3 regions of the Peribacillus sp. QJM3NY_7 genome follow, and region 3 is predicted to be linked to each of the others. Evidence: riboswitches for the same ligand, from Rfam matches in the RefSeq annotation. Region 3 holds a riboswitch; each other region holds the start of a gene.
What was found. A riboswitch is a leader RNA that binds a small molecule or an ion and turns the genes downstream of it on or off. The one in region 3 is predicted to bind lysine.
Positions count from the first base shown of each region.

Region 1 (5,718 bases), 440 kb from region 3:
AAACCCACTATTTCGGATATGATCAGCATAAGCATCGACCTCTGACTGAATAGGACTAAATACAAGAATGTTCGGTTTGTGTGTACCCCCCATTGGCTCTCTCCTTATTGATTCTTTATATATAGTATAAATTCTTTCTCCTGAGTCGTAAAAAAAACAGTGCATTTCTTTCGAGTATGCACTGCTTTTTAAAATTTCTCCAGAATCATTAGTTTTATTTATTTAATAAAATGGCTTCTGCGTTACTAGGCTGCAGAACTATTTGCAGTGCTCTTTCTTCTTCATCGTTTAAAGGGATCAATGGTAAGCGGACACCTCCAACATGTAACCCCCGCATATTTAATGCTGATTTTACTGGTCCCGGGCTTGGTGCAGCAAATAATGCTTTCATGATTGGAAGAAGTGTACGATGTGCAGCGGCAGCGCCAAGGACATCACCATTTTTAAAGCTATTGATCATTTCTTGCATTTCATTACCAATTATGTGTGAAGAAACCGAAACAACGCCTGTTCCACCGATGGCTAAAACCGGTAATGTCAACCCATCATCGCCGCTGTACAAAGTAAAATCACTAGTTGTTTTGCTTATGATTTGTGCCATGGCATCCAAGTCACCGCTTGCTTCTTTTACTGCCACGATATTGTTGATTTTTGAGAGGCTGACAATCGTCTTCACTGACATGTTTACAACACTTCGACCTGGAATATTATAAAGCATTACCGGTAATGATGTTGAATGGGCTATAGCGCTAAAGTGCTGAAATAGTCCTTCTTGAGAAGGCTTGTTATAGTAGGGGGTGACGAGCATGATTCCGTCGACTCCTGCTGCCTCTGCTTGCTTTGTTAAGCTGATGGAAGCTCTCGTGTTATTTGAGCCGGTTCCAGCTATGACTGGAACTCTTCCATCAACAACTTCTACAACAAATTTGAATAAATCTATTTTCTCTTCTTGAGTTAAGGTAGGGGACTCTCCAGTTGTACCAGCTATTACTAATCCATCAGAACCATTAGCAATCAAATGGTTTACTAAAGTTCTCGTAGCATTAAAATCAACCTCTTCATTATGATTGAACGGGGTAACCATTGCGGTTAAAACATGGCCAAAATTCATAACTTCACACCCTTTTGTATAGTTTTTAAAAATATTCAGAGGTGGTTAGGGCCATTCAGGAGTAAACGCAAAAAAGCAACAACGAGGATTCGCTGCTGCAGTAGAAACAATATTTACCAAAAAATGTTTCCGCGCATAAGATAGCCCTCCATATAGTTTCCTATATGACAGTCCTGTATTTATTCAATAGCAGAACCAGCTTCAAGAACATGAGATTCTTTCCGCTTCGGCAAATTCCCCTTTCCACAATAGTCATAGGATCTCATTCTCCTCAAAATGTGTACTAATGGTCTTTGCTCCTCTATCCTCACTTCAAAAAAAATTGAAGTAAGAAAATATTTAATTGATTGTAATATAACAGGGAATCCATTCTGTTGCAAGCCTAATTATAAAGTTTTTTAAGAATGCTAGAAATCTATGGGAATGGCTAGAGTATGGGGGTGGATTCATCTTTATTCGTTATAGGCTGAACAAATATTCAATGGACGAGGGAGTAGTAGACATTACAACTCCCTTTAATGATTCCTTTTCATTTTATCCGATTAAAAATCACTAATAAATGTATTGAGAATTACAGTTGGCCACTAATTTTAATCGGTAATTTCAACTAAGTATTCATGCGTATAAAATCCTACCATTCGTTAATAATATCCATATCTTACAATCAAAGGAGTGAAGTCTATTGAAAGGATATTCATTCTTTAAAAGGCATGGAATTCATAAATCTACAGACTTCAAAAAGCAAGAAAATCATAAATCTACAGACTTCACTGATGTACTCGAACATCTGCAAAAGTCCAAGGACTTCACAAGCTTTACACTCAAATTTGAAAATGAAATATACTGTGTATCTTTTTTCGATACATTAATTGATAAAGATATAATGCATAGAGACCTCCTTCCTTTTTTACATACAAATTCTTCAACTCTGGAGGAGCTTGTACACAACTTGCCAATAGAGGGGCTTGTTTTCACAAAAAATCCTTCTGAACTACAAAGTCAGCTGTTAATGGGTTATATAGCCATAACATTAAATAATCAATCTGATCAAGCAGTTTTAGTTAAAGCAGCAAATAACACTTCGAGGCAAGTTACACTTCCAGAGGTGGAGTTCAGTGTTGTCGGTCCGAAAGAGGCACTGGTCGAATCACTTGATACGAATTTATATTTAATCCGAAAACGGCTTCCAATTGCAGAACTTGCTGTTGAAGAAATTATTGTTGGGAAGTTATCCAAAACAAGAGTAGCTGTGCTTCATATAGAAGGAATTGCAAATAAGGAGAATGTAGAAACCGTCATACAGCGCATATCTGATTTAAGGGTTAACCAAATAATTGATAGCTCCTATATTTCACAAATGATTGAAGATAATAAAAATTCTCCTTTTCCTCAATTTATCGATACGGAACGACCTGATCGATTGGCTGCGGTACTAGGAGAAGGCAAAGTAGTGATCTTGGTGGATGGAGCTCCACATGGCTTACTTGGGCCCTCCACATTCTTTGAATACTTTGCGGCATTCGAAGATTATTTTCTCAACTGGACGATAGCCTCATTCTTTAGGCTTATTCGTTTTTTTGCTGTATTGTTTTCCATCCTAATGACCCCCATATATGTCGCAGTTCTCACTTATCATTATGAGTTGATCCCAAAGGATTTAGTAAGTACGCTTGTAATTTCTCGTAGCGGAATTCCATTTCCACCGATTTTAGAAGCATTAATCTTGGAATTAGCCATCGAACTTCTCAGGGAGGCAGGAGCTAGACTGCCGACTAAAGTAGGTCAAACAATAGGTATCGTAGGTGGTATTGTAATTGGGACGGCATCTGTTGAGGCAGGGCTAACGAGTAATGTACTATTAATTCTTGTTGCATTGTCGGCTCTTGGTTCTTTTACTACACCTGTTTATCAAATGGGTAATACCATTCGCTTAATTCGATTTCCTCTCCTGCTCATGGCTTATTTTTTAGGATTATTGGGTATAGCTATCAGTTTTTGTTTTTTGCTTGTGCATTTACTGAGGATAAGTTCCTTAGGGAGGCCATTTCTTGAACCATTATATCCGCCAAGGATTTATGATATGCGGGATGCCTTGATTCGTTTACCATTTTTTCTTCAGGCTAAACGTCCAATTGAGGTTCAGACGGAAGACACTGTTCGGTTAGAACCCAAGGAAGATTCTAAAGACTAAGTGAGAGTGGAGGTTTCTTACATGAACGATAAAAGTGATCAAATCTCACCATTTCTAGTCTATTTTTTAATCGTTAAAATTCAGATAGGTGTAGGGGTCCTGGGATTTCAAAGGATAATTATTCAATCTGCTGGCCATGATGCTTGGATGGCGGTCATTATAAGCGGTGTAGTCTTTTCATTGGGTATTTGGGGCATGTACAAGCTATTAAATCGCCACGATATGGACTTAATAGGCATACAGAAACGACTTTTTGGAAAGTGGCTTGGCGGTTTACTAAATATCATCTGGATACTGTATTGGCTGATGGTGGGTATTTCTGTTTTAAGATCCTATCTTGAAATCGTTCAATCATGGGTATTCCCCCAAATTAACACATGGATGGTGACCTCCATATTTGCTTTATTAATTTATTATGTGGTTTTAGGTGGGTTTAGAGTGGTCGCCGGTATTTGCTTTTTAGGGATCAGTATCCCTTCTTATTTAATTCTAACTTTTTATTTCCCGCTGGAATTCACACATTTTCGCAACCTATTGCCCATTTGGGATCATTCTCTTAAAGACATGGCCCTTGCATCTAAGCAAATGTCATATAGCTATTTAGGCGTTTCCACTTTAATGATGTATTATCCATTAGTTAAGCATCGTAAAAGTACACAAAAGTGGGCGCAACTAGGAAATCTTACTTCTGTTTTCCTTTATTTATGCGTAACGATCCTGACAATAGGGTATTACAGTGAAGGCCAAATCAGTAGATATATTTGGGCAACATTGTCCTTTTGGGGAATTGTACAAATGCCTTTTGTTGAACGGTTTGAGTACATAGGAATCGCTACATGGATCTTAGTTTTAGTACCTAGTGTATGTCTCTATATGTGGGCTTCTGCAAGAGGGATTTCACAATACTTTAAAATGAAGCAGAAAACAATTTATGCTTTACTATTGATTTTATTGGTTGTGATGACAAATCTGATTAAAGGCAGGGGAATGATTAATCAATTTGTGGATTACATTTCAAATTTAGGTTTGGTTTTGGAAATTCCTTATGTCTTATTTCTGGTTTGTTTATCTACTGTCATGTCAAATAAAAAGGAAGATAAGAAATGAGAGTTTTATTCGCGAAATTGGCCCTGATACTTCTTTTAATTAGTGTTCTCTCAGGCTGCATGGGGGTGGATAGCAAAGTTCTCGATGAAATAAATTTGGCAACAGCCATCGGATATGATTATGTCGATAAGACTCATTTCGAAGCTATCGCTGTAACACCTCTTTATTATCCTGATAAAACCATTAAAAATATTACCTATAGTTCGAAATCATCACTTAGTAAAGACGTGCGAGATGAGATGAATCAGCAATCTGAAAGACCTATCTTTAGTGGGAAATTAGAGGTGGTCTTATACGAAAAAAGGCATGCGAAACAAGGGGTATTCTATCTAATCGATACATTAATCAGAGACCCTTCAATTGGAACTACTTTAAAACTCGGCATTGTCGAAGGAAGTTCAAAGGATGTGTTAAGCCCCCAGTTTGGCAACATAGATAAAGGAATTTATTTATCTAATACAATTGAGCAAAATATAAAAACGGGTATGCTGCCTAGAACTAACCTCCATCTTTTTTTGTATGCTCATTACTCTGAAGGAATGGACCCATTCTTACCTATCGTAAAAGCATTGGATGGGAAAGTTTATATTAAAGGAAATGCCATGTTTAATAGTAAAGGGGAATACGTGTATCAGACTACGAGCCGTGAAAATGTTATTTTCAAAATGCTATATGAAAATACAACAAGCAAGGAAGGGTTCTCTACAAAAATTGAAGGGAGAGAATTTGCTTCCGTCAACAATATAAAAACTAAAAGGTCTTATAAGATTTCAAAGCCGATGACAGATACTCCTATAACGATCGATCTTGAGATAAAGGCACTATTGCGAGAATATACCGGTGATGAAGTAACTCCTAAAATGATTAAAATTATAGAAGATAAAATGTCCAAAGATGTGAAGGAACGCTCGGAAAAATTAGTGAGGAATTTTCAAAAACTACATGTTGATCCCCTGGGGATTGGCGAACAAGTACGCACGAGGACTAGAAGCTGGGATAAGAAAAAATGGGATGAAATTTATACTTCTATCCCGATAAATGTGAATGCTAAAGTTGAAATTTTAGAATCGGGCGTTGTGGAATAGGAGTAAACGGAGTTGCGGTTTATTAGGGAAAATAAAGCGACAGGAGTTCTTCTTAATAGGGAGTTGATTTTTAAAAAATCAGCATCATTTACAGGATGCTTTTTTTTTGTGCTGAAAATTATTTTATAAATTTCCATCTGCAGTCTATGTATCTAATTATTCTAAAAATCCCTTGAAACACCCCTGGATTTTGCTGAAAAAGTAAGAATCAATTTGAGTATTGA
Region 1 covers NZ_CM149663.1:4,680,873-4,686,590, reverse strand. The annotation lists gene AC0VX1_RS22560 (D-2-hydroxyacid dehydrogenase) at 1-93, opposite strand, end outside; gene dapA (4-hydroxy-tetrahydrodipicolinate synthase) at 215-1,111, opposite strand; lysine riboswitch at 1,245-1,423, opposite strand; gene AC0VX1_RS22550 (spore germination protein) at 1,794-3,302, shown strand; gene AC0VX1_RS22545 (GerAB/ArcD/ProY family transporter) at 3,324-4,409, shown strand; gene AC0VX1_RS22540 (Ger(x)C family spore germination protein) at 4,406-5,494, shown strand; gene AC0VX1_RS22535 (hypothetical protein) at 5,651-5,718, opposite strand, start outside.
Region 1: linked by a shared signal. The riboswitch ahead of dapA (4-hydroxy-tetrahydrodipicolinate synthase) and the one ahead of AC0VX1_RS24885 (amino acid permease) in region 3 are both predicted to bind lysine.

Region 2 (5,718 bases), 1.2 Mb from region 3:
GCATTTGAAAAGAAAATTGTTACAGCTGGCGTGATTTTCGCGACAATCCGTCCGAACAATATCGAACCATTAGCGAAAGATGAGTCCCGCTCTGGTGATGTTTCTACATTAAGTGTGGATATTAAGGACTTACGGACAATCATTAAGGATGTTGTTAGAAAAGCCAGTGAAGGGGTCGACCTTTCAGAAGCGAAAGTAATCATCGCGGGCGGCCGTGGCGTGAAAAGTGAAGATGGTTTTGAACCATTAAAGGAACTGGCACAGGTTCTTGGCGGAGCGGTAGGAGCTTCCCGGGGAGCATGTGATGCAGACTATTGCGATTACTCATTACAAATCGGGCAAACGGGTAAAGTCGTAACACCTGACCTTTATATCGCCTGCGGAATTTCCGGTGCGATCCAGCATTTAGCGGGAATGTCCAACTCCAAGGTTATCGTTGCCATCAATAAAGACCCGGAAGCTAACATATTCAATGTGGCTGATTATGGAATTGTCGGAGATCTTTTCGAAGTCGTTCCATTACTTACGGAAGAATTCAAAAAACTTAAAGTTAACGCGTAATAGAAATAATACAGATGAGGGGCAAGACATTCGGCATAAGCCGATACATGTCTTGCCCCTTTGTTTGCGCTAATGGGGAGGGTTTGTTGCCTGCATAGTTACTTTTTTTTTGGACATCCTACCACTGAAGCAAAATATTAGCATCGATTTGAGCAACAGTGGTATACTGTTTTTAGTTATTTGAGTAAATTTGAGGAGGAAATATATATGGCTATTGTAAATGCAACTGACCAAACTTTCACAACAGATACTAGCGAAGGTGTCGTTCTTGTAGACTTTTGGGCTCCATGGTGTGGACCTTGTAAAATGATCGCTCCTGTTCTTCAAGAGCTTGATACTGAAATTGGCGATACAGCAAAAATCGTAAAAGTGGATGTGGATGAAAACCAAGAAACAGCTGGAAAATTCGGTGTGATGAGCATCCCGACATTAATCGTCCTTAAAGACGGTGAAGTGGTCGATAAGGTTGTTGGTTTCCAACCTAAAGAAGCACTTGCTGAACTTATTGCAAAACACGCGTAATAGTAAGATAGCCTAAAAAAAGCTTCAAGTCTGCGGACTTGAAGCTTTTTTCGCTATCTTGATATATAATGATTGTAAAAAAGGGAGAACAGGAGGCTGAATGCATGAATCAACAAATAAAGAATAAACTTGCCCTTCTTCCCGATCAACCTGGTTGTTATTTAATGAAAGATCGTCAGGGAACGATCATATATGTAGGCAAAGCGAAAGTGTTGAAGAATCGTGTCCGTTCTTATTTTACGGGATCTCACGATGGTAAAACATTTCGACTCGTGAACGAGATTGAGGATTTCGAATACATTGTCACCTCTTCCAATATCGAGGCTCTTATTTTAGAGTTGAACTTAATCAAAAAACATGACCCAAAATATAATGTCATGCTAAAGGATGATAAGACGTATCCTTTCATCAAGCTGACTGCAGAACGCCACCCGCGTCTAATCATTACGCGAAAAGTCAAAAAAGACAAAGGGAAATATTTCGGTCCTTATCCGAATGCATTTGCAGCTAACGAAACGAAAAAATTGCTCGACCGCATCTATCCCCTAAGAAAATGCAATACGTTACCGGATCGCGTTTGTCTCTACTATCACCTTGGTCAGTGCCTGGCCCCATGTGTATATGATGTAGAGGAACAGGAATATAAAAAAATGGTCGATGATATCAACCGGTTCTTGAACGGCGGGCATACTGAAATAAAAAAAGAACTGACTGAAAAAATGCTGGAGGCATCGGAAGAACTCGATTTCGAGAGGGCCAAGGAGTTCCGTGACAAGATTGCTCACATCGATATTACGATGGAGAAGCAGAAAATGATGACGACCGATTTCATCGACAGGGATGTATTTGGCTTTGCCTATGATAAAGGCTGGATGTGCGTTCAGGTATTTTTTGTCCGGCAGGGTAAATTGATAGAAAGGGATGTTTCGCTTTTTCCGGTCTACGATGAACCCGAACAGGAACTTCTTACATTCCTCGGTCAGTTTTACGAGATTACGAACCATTTTAAACCAAAGGAAATCTTGCTGCCTGAATCTGTGGATGCCGAAATGGCCGAAGGGCTGCTTGGTGTCAAAACGATTCACCCGAAACGGGGAGCGAAAAAAGACATGCTTAAATTGGCGAATAAAAATGCCTCCATCGCCCTTCAGGAAAAATTCTCTTTGATTGAGAGGGATGAAGAAAGAACGATCAATGCGGTGGAAAACCTCGGGAAACAACTGGGTATCTACACCCCGCATCGAATTGAAGCTTTCGATAACTCCAATATCCAGGGAAGTGACCCCGTTTCCGCTTTAGTCGTGTTCATTGATGGGAAGCCGGAAAAAAGAGAGTACCGAAAATATAAGATCAAGACGGTCCAGGGACCTGATGATTATGAATCGATGCGTGAAGTGGTCAGAAGAAGGTATTCACGAGTATTGAAAGAAGGGCTGCCGCTTCCGGACTTGATCATCATTGATGGCGGAAAGGGACATGTCGAAGCGGTACGGGACATTCTGGAAAATGAATTAGGTTTGGATATTCCACTTTCAGGCCTCATTAAGGATGAAAAGCATAGGACCTCGCAATTGATGATCGGAAATCCGCTTGAACTTGTACCTCTTGATTCAAGGAGCCAGGAATTTTATCTATTGCAAAGAATTCAGGATGAAGTGCATCGGTTCGCGATTACGTTTCATCGCCAGCTACGCGGGAAAAATGCGGTACACTCCCAGCTTGATGATATTCCAGGAGTCGGGGAAAAGCGAAGGAAGCAATTATTAAGGCATTTTGGATCATTGAAGAAAATCAAAGAGGCGACGGCCGAGGAAATCATGGAAGCTGGCATGCCAAAAGGGGTAGCCGAGGGAATCGTTAGAAAATTACAAGAATAATCTTGCTACCGATAAATCTCTATGCTATGATTAAAAGGAATTTTTAACTAGACAACTTAAAAGTGCTGATAGAGGTGCGGAATTCAAGAGTAAAAACCTGGAGAAGTATGAGCTTCCATGAAAGGTTTTGAAAGGGGACGCCGCCGAAGGAAGACAAGACTCATACCTTGTCCTCCTGGTCCGACATTTAATAAATGGCGGATTGTCAGGGTTTATACCCTGGAGAGCTATCTCACTGTGATTACAGTATTAAGATATGTGACCACAGCAATGAGATATTTCTCATTGCTTTTTTTATTGCCTAAAAAGTAGAGAGGGTGCATGAGGATGGCATTAATCGTTCAAAAATTCGGCGGAACATCCGTCGGTAGCGTAGAAAAAATCAAAAATGTTGCCAATCGGGTAATCGAGGAAGCGGAGAAAGGAAATGAGGTTGTCGTCGTTGTTTCAGCTATGGGGAAAACAACGGACCAATTGGTTTCCATGGCGCGTGATATTTCCGGATCCCCGAGCAAGAGGGAAATGGATATGCTATTGACGACTGGGGAACAGGTAACGATTTCCCTGTTAACGATGGCATTGATTGAAGAAGGACATGAAGCCATTTCGTATACCGGCTGGCAGGCTGGCATGCAAACGGAATCCGTTCATGGGAATGCCCGGATTTTAAACATCGATGCCACGAGGATCCAAGCCCAGCTTCAGGAGAAGAAAATAGTGGTCGTAGCCGGTTTCCAGGGTAACGATGCAAATGGGGAAATCACTACCTTAGGGCGAGGCGGTTCCGATACGACGGCAGTTGCCATCGCAGCAGCGCTTAATGCGGATAGATGCGATATTTATACAGATGTAACGGGTGTTTTCACAACGGACCCACGCTATATAAAAGGCGCGCGAAAACTCCAATCCATTTCTTACGATGAAATGCTGGAACTTGCCAACCTGGGGGCTGGCGTCCTTCACCCAAGGGCTGTCGAATATGCAAAAAATTATCAAATTCCGCTTGAAGTCCGTTCAAGCATGGAGAGAGAATCAGGTACGATCATAGAGGAGGAAGCAACTATGGAAGAAAACTTAATTGTACGCGGCATTGCTTTTGAAGACAGTATTACGAGGGTTACAATATATGGTTTGCCCCAATCACTTGGTGCATTATCCACGATCTTCACGACGCTTGCGAAAAACCGGATCAATGTGGACATCATCATTCAAAGCATGACTGCCGAGGATACGACGAATCTATCTTTTTCCACAAAAAGCGAAGATACGGAAGCGGCCTTGATCGTTCTGGAAAATAATAAAGAACAATTGGGATTCGACCGGGTCGAAACGGAGAGCGGATTGGCCAAAGTGTCCATCGTCGGTTCTGGTATGGTATCCAATCCGGGAGTGGCTGCCGAAATGTTTGAAGTGATGGCCAATACAGGCATCCAGGTGAAAATGGTCAGCACATCGGAAATTAAAGTTTCGACCGTCGTCAATGAAAAGGAAATGGTGAAGGCGGTTGAATCCCTTCATGAAGCATTTAAACTTGGTCAGCATGCAAATGTGCTAGCTTAAGTGTCAGGAGTCCAATAAAAAACAGACTTCCGGTAAAAAGGGTAAGTCTGTTTTCAGGGCTCATTAGATTGGATCTCTGGGATCCCATTGGATGGTGAATATCACTTTTTTTGCGCGGCGTTTGATTTCTTCCGTTGATTCGCTGAGGAATTTTTTTTGCAGTGAAAACTGCTCGGCAAGGAAACCGGCTTCAAGCTGGAAGTGACAATCAGGGTGTAAATCCAGGCGGCGGCTGATTATTTCACCCGTGAGGGATAATTCCATCTGGTGTTTCGTATACTTCAAGATTTCCAGATTGCCCCATCCAGCGCTTTGGAAAAATTCAATCACTTCCTGATCGCCCTTCAATGGGAATTTTCTTGCTAATTGTTTACCTGCCCAATAGAGGATTTGATTAGAGTCTTTTCCGAGAATATCGTTCAATAGAACTTCTCTGATTAATTCGTACCCGAAAGCTGGAACTTTGAATTCTTCAGTTTGAATTTCTTCCGTTTGAATCTCTTCTTCTATCGCAGCAGCAATATTTTTTTTCATAGTTTATCGCCTCTTTCTGTAAATCTATTATAAACGTATTTCTTTTGCAAATTATACTGTTTTTTATTTATTTAAATAGCAATTGGAAAAAAATGAGAAATTATACCGAGATATTAATAGTTAAATGAGAAATTTATTCAAAATATCATCTTGACAAACAAAAAATACCCAAGATAATCCAATAAAATCTATTCTGAAAAAGAGATTTCTTGTATCCGTTTTCTTGACGCACATAGAAGTCAGGAGTAAAATGGACATGTCACATAATTGTAAAGGAAGTATAGAGGAGTTTTTTGACTCTATACTGTATTTTCACGCGGAGATAAAAGGTAGCCACCAGTTTATCTTTGCATGATTTTTCACAAATTAAGGGGGGGCACTTAGTGGCAAAAAATCGTGAGTTTGGGAATCGCAGGCTTCATTCACTTCTAGGAGTAATTCCAATTGGTCTATTCCTAATTTTTCATTTATCTGTAAACTTTATGGCAACAAAAGGAGAAGAGACTTTTAATGGGGCAGTTCATTTAATTGAGTTTACGCCCGTGAAGATTTTGGTAGAATGGGTCGTCATCTATCTACCGCTCATTTTCCATGCTGTGTACGGAATCTATATTGCCTTTACAGCAAAAAACAATTTAGGCAGATTTAGTTTCTTCCGTAACTG
Region 2 covers NZ_CM149663.1:3,920,565-3,926,282, reverse strand. The annotation lists gene AC0VX1_RS18795 (electron transfer flavoprotein subunit alpha/FixB family protein) at 1-561, shown strand, start outside; gene trxA (thioredoxin) at 763-1,083, shown strand; gene uvrC (excinuclease ABC subunit UvrC) at 1,188-2,960, shown strand; lysine riboswitch at 3,022-3,198, shown strand; gene AC0VX1_RS18780 (aspartate kinase) at 3,288-4,520, shown strand; gene AC0VX1_RS18775 (YslB family protein) at 4,584-5,054, opposite strand; gene AC0VX1_RS18770 (succinate dehydrogenase cytochrome b558 subunit) at 5,438-5,718, shown strand, end outside.
Region 2: linked by a shared signal. The riboswitch ahead of AC0VX1_RS18780 (aspartate kinase) and the one ahead of AC0VX1_RS24885 (amino acid permease) in region 3 are both predicted to bind lysine.

Region 3 (5,718 bases):
AAAATGAGAATGAAGGAAACCGTCATCATCATATATACATCGGACATGACCATTGACGCCGTCTGTCCGAATAAAAAGGTGTCCAATCCACTCTGGTTTCCATACTCGCTCTGCTGGATTTGCGTAAGCATCACAATTCCGAAACCAAAGAAAGAAGATAAGACGATTCCCAAGGCCGCATCCTGCTTGATCTTACTGTATCTCGTAAGCATACTGATCAAGAAGACAGCGACTAAGCCAGCCAGGGCGGCACCTATCAAAAAGTAAGAAGTGGATTTCACTCCAGTTAACATGAAGGCGACACAGATACCGGGTAACGCTGCATGTGCGAGCGTGTCACCAAGCAAAGACTGCTTTCTGAGGTAGGCAAAGCTGCCGATGACCCCGCTGCTTAATCCGAGGAGCATCGTGCCAAGCAATATCCACCTTGTATTTGGATCGGTGATAATGTCCATTATATTCATCGTGTACACCTCATTTTAATAAAAGGCCGGACTTTGTGTCTGATAGTATCGCTAGGCGGCCTCCATATGTTGCCTGTAGGTATTCGGGAATGAACACTTCTTCTGTCGGACCTATTTTCATCACCTTCTTATTCAATAACATCGTCCAGTCGAAATATTCCTTCACGGTGGATAGGTCATGGTGCACAACCAGAACGGTTTTGCCTTTTTCCTTCAATTCCATCAGCAATTGTATGATCGCTTTCTCTGTTGCGGCATCCACCCCTACGAACGGTTCATCCATAAAATAAATATCCGCTTCCTGTGCCAATGCCCGGGCCAGGAATATCCGTTGCTGCTGTCCGCCTGATAGCTGGCTGATCTGGCGGTTTGCGTATTCAGCCATCCCCACCTTCTCCAGGCACTCCATCCCCTTATGCCTTTCGGACTTCCCTGGTCGCCTCAGCCATCCGAGATGACCATATCTGCCCATCATCACGACATCAAGTGCGTTGGTCGGAAAATCCCAATCCACTGACTCCCGCTGTGGTACATAGCCGATGCTCTTCCTCATCGATTTATAAGTAGAGCCCTTGATCGTGATGTGCCCCGATATTTTCGGGATCAATTCGAGTATCCCCTTTATCAAAGTGGACTTCCCTGCTCCATTGGGGCCTATGATTCCGATTAAATTCCCCTCCGGCACCTCAAATGAGACATCTTCGACAACCGGCTTCTTATGATAAGCAATCGTTAAATTCTCGACCTTCAAAGCTGCTTGATTCATAGTTTCTCCCCCCTATTTCAAAGCACGGACGATGGTGTCCGTGTTATGACGGACCATTCCGATATACGTTCCTTCTTCCGTCCCTCTTTCACCCATGGCATCCGAGAACAATTCACCGCCGATTTCCACTTTGTGGCCCTGCTTACCTGCTCCTTGAATGACAGCCTCGATAGCCTTCCTCGGTACGCTTGACTCTATAAAAATCGCTTTTATTTTGTTCTCCACAAGATAGTTCCGCATATCCGTCACATCTTTCGATCCATATTCCGATAATGTATTGATCCCTTGGAGCCCTCTTACGTCCAGGCCATATGACTGCCCGTAGTACCCAAAAGCATCATGTGCCGTAACGAGCACCCGTTGGTCTTCTGGTACTTTATTGATTTCCTCATGGACATATTTATCAAGTTCCTCCAATTGCAGAATGTACTCCTCATAATTTTCACGATACTCCGCTTCATGGTCCGGGTCCTTGGCAATCAATTCTTTCTTAACTGCCTCCGCCGCAACGATCCAAAGCTTTACATCAAACCATACGTGGGGATCATGCTCCTTTGCACCCACTTTGCGAAGTTGGTTCTCCTTGAAGTCTTCCGTTACGGCAATCGTCGGTTTATCCTTGCTCATCATTTCAAATATATCCGTCATTTTCCCCTCAAGATGCAATCCGTTATAAAAAATCATATCAGCCGAATCCAATGTCTTCACATCACCCTGCGTCGCTTTATATAGATGGGGGTCGACTCCCGGTCCCATTAAACTTGTGACCTCGACATGTTTACCGCCGATATTCTCAACCAAATCCCCAATCATTCCCGTTGTTGTAACGACATCCAGCTTGCCATTGTCATTATCGCTTTCGGCCGTATCATTGCCGCACCCCGTTAAAACCAGCAATGCAGCAATCACGCCTCCAATAGATTTAAGAAAACCCATCCATATTCCCTCCCTTTTTCATCTTTCTAAAATAGTTTGCCATGTGCAAAATTAAGTGTAAATTTTTTTCATTGTCGCAAACGCTAAAAAGTTTCCTCTACACAACTTATTTTATACTATACACAAATATACAAAAAAAGTGCAACTATTTTTAAACATTTCAAAAAGGCGAATGACTTTTACACACAGCAAAAACTGTCAGGAGGCCCCACTAGGCAGCTTCCTGACAGTCAGTCATTCCGTATGATGAAATTATATTTATATTGTGGAGTTTTACTGGTGAACATAACTAGGGGGAGCTATTTCTGAACGACGTGAAATTCACGAATAAACGCGATTTCCACGCGTAAAGCCGCGGACTTCTTGACGGGCATTGCCACTCATTTCTCCTGTTTCAAGGAAATGGCCAAGTACGCAAATCCCAATTCGATTCCGCAAAGCAAAAACAGGGTGATTAAAGTTTGGAACATCATGTTTTCCTCCTCCTCTAAGACTTAGACCAATCTTAAAGGATGAAACCAATACCATAACAAGACCCTATTTGCAGAAATCTTCAGCAGTCCCCACTGTTCCCTTGCCATGAAATGGGTTTCATACTGTACAATATAAAAAAAGAAAAACGGTGATACCATGACAAATATTAAAGAAATAGCTCAATGTGCTGGTGTATCTGTCTCAACAGTGTCTCGTGTATTGAATGATCATCCTTATGTAAGCCCCGATAAAAGAAAGAGCGTCCTAGAAGCGATCAATCGTTTGAATTATACGAGAAACATCAACGCCATCCATCTTTCAAAAGGAAAAACCAACCTTATCGGCGTCATCATCCCCTTCAACAATCACCCATATTACGGGGCAATCGTTAACGGAATCACAAAACAGGCAAATGCAATTGGCTGTCATATCGTCATCTTTCAAACAAATTATGACAGGGAGAAAGAGATCCAGGCTTTTAATATGCTGCAAATGAAGCAGCTCGATGGCATTATCGTTTGTTCAAGGATTTCGGAAATGAAAATCCTCTTGGATTATCAAAAATACGGACCGATTATTTTATGTGAAGATACCGCCCAGGCTGAATTCTCATCCATCAGCATTGATCATTATGCAGCTTTCTCCTGTGCCCTTGAGTACGTGATTGCTAAAGGATATAAGAAAATCGGATACAGCCTCGGCCGTAAAAAGAGCAGAAACAGTTCCCATCGTACAAAGGCCTTTAACGATATCATGAGTAAACATCAACTGATAAACAATAAAGAATGGCTGTTTGAAGGCAGTTATCACATTAAGGACGGTGAACAATTGTTTCAGGAATGGAATTCGATTATGGATAAACCTGAAGCCATCATCATCACGAATGATGACACGGCGGCGGGCTTCATTCTTACCGCTAAGAAATTGGGTATTAGGGTACCGGAAGATGTGGCCATTCTCGGCTTCAATAATGATAGCCTTGGCGAAATGCTCGACATCACGACCATTTCCTTACCGCTGGAATGGATCGGGAAAATGGCAGTGGATCTCTTTGAGAATCCTGAAGAGGTCAAACATGTAAAACTGGACTATGCCCTAATAAAAAGGAAAACCGTTTAGTTATCAGGATGTGCTATATTTTAGTACATCGTCACTTGATTCTTCCTTACTGCCATCATTCATTAACTAGGAAAAAATAACCACATAAAATAATCATTGCGATATCCCAGAAGTTATTTTATAATTTTGATATAGTAAAGTTTACTCAATTACTAGCAATCTATTAGCGATTGCATGAATTTCATGAGTGAAATCGTCAGACGTCACCTACAAACTGACGCCAACGATTTTAGAAAATTGAATACTTCCTCATTTACCGATGAGTTAGAGGCTGCAGCTTATAAAAGTAAAACGGACGAGATTCTGGAAAATTAAAGACTCCGTTTGAAAGGATAAGTTGCCGAAGTTAGGGTATATTCCATGTATATTCTTGCTGGCGGTGTAACCGAATAGGAACACCACTGTCACGTTTTTAAAAAAGCGTGGGGAGCTATCTTCGGAAGGATAAACGGGTTTATTATAAACAGCCGTCGATCTTTTTCGACTGCTGTTTTTTTATTTTTCGTTCCCTTCCAATAAAAAGGAGTGTAACATCAATTGTCAAATTCACAATCAGCATCAAGCCCTACTGAATTGAAAAGGAGCCTGAAAGCGCGTCATTTAATGATGATTTCATTAGGTGGAACGATTGGAACAGGTTTATTTTTAGCAAGTGGCGGTGCCATTCATTCAGCCGGTCCCGGCGGTGCCTTGGTGGCATATGCGGTCATCGGCATCATGGTTTATTACTTAATGACAAGTCTTGCAGAAATGGCGGCGTTCATGCCAGTGGCCGGTTCGTTCCGTGTCTATGCATCCAAATTCGTCGATCCGTCCTTCGGTTTTGCGATTGGTTGGAACTACTGGTATAACTGGGCAATCACCATTGCCGCCGAATTGGCAGCCGTTGTCTTAATTATGAAGTTCTGGTTCCCGGATAGCCCTTCATTTATCTGGAGTGCCATTGCGTTAATCATTATGTTTCTTATCAATTACATGTCCGTTAAAGGTTTCGGGGAAACAGAATTCTGGTTTGCCATGATCAAGGTCGTGACAGTCGTCATTTTCTTGATTACGGGTGTTCTGATCATTCTCGGAATCATGGGTGGAAATGACCCAATCGGTTTTTCCAATTTCACAATGGGCGAAGGTCCCTTTAACGGAGGGTTCTTCACGATTCTAGGCGTATTCATGGCTGCCGGCTTTTCATTCCAAGGAACGGAATTGCTTGGAGTGACTGCTGGGGAAAGTGAAGATCCAGAAAAAAATATCCCTAAAGCAATCAGATCCGTTTTCTGGCGCATCCTCTTGTTCTATATCCTTGCAATTTTCGTTATTGGAATGATCATTCCGTTTACGGATTCACGTTTATTGAGTCAAGATGTTGCCGTAAGTCCATTCACGCTTGTATTTGAACGGGCCGGCCTTGCATTTGCTGCATCCATCATGAACGCGATCATTTTATCATCCGTACTCTCTGCCGGTAACTCTGGCATGTATGCTTCAACCCGTATGTTATGGGACTTGGCACGTGATGGGAAAGCACCGAAATTCCTAGGTAAGTTAGATAAAAGAGGAGTGCCCGTGAATGCACTTATCGTGACTTCATTAGTTGGGTGCGTTGCATTCTTAGCTTCATTTTTCGGGGATGGCGTCGTTTATATCTGGTTATTGAACGCTTCAGGCATGGCAGGATTCGTCACTTGGGTAGGGATTGCGATTGCCCATTATCGGTTCCGCAAAGCTTACGCAGCTCAAGGCCTTGATATGAATGCTCTACCATTCCGGGCAAAAGGCTTCCCATTCGGGCCTATATTCGCACTTGTCCTTTGTATTATCATTATCATCGGACAAGGCTATCAGGCTTTCAGCAGCGATGGGATCGACTGGAATTCAATGTTCGTTTCCTACATTGGCTTGATTCTATTTTTCGTCCTATGGTTCGGCTATAAAATTAAGCATAAAACGAAAATCATTCCG
Region 3 covers NZ_CM149663.1:5,125,527-5,131,244, forward strand. The annotation lists gene AC0VX1_RS24865 (metal ABC transporter permease) at 1-464, opposite strand, end outside; gene AC0VX1_RS24870 (metal ABC transporter ATP-binding protein) at 475-1,230, opposite strand; gene AC0VX1_RS24875 (metal ABC transporter solute-binding protein, Zn/Mn family) at 1,243-2,166, opposite strand; gene AC0VX1_RS24880 (LacI family DNA-binding transcriptional regulator) at 2,797-3,759, shown strand; lysine riboswitch at 4,017-4,200, shown strand; gene AC0VX1_RS24885 (amino acid permease) at 4,297-5,718, shown strand, end outside.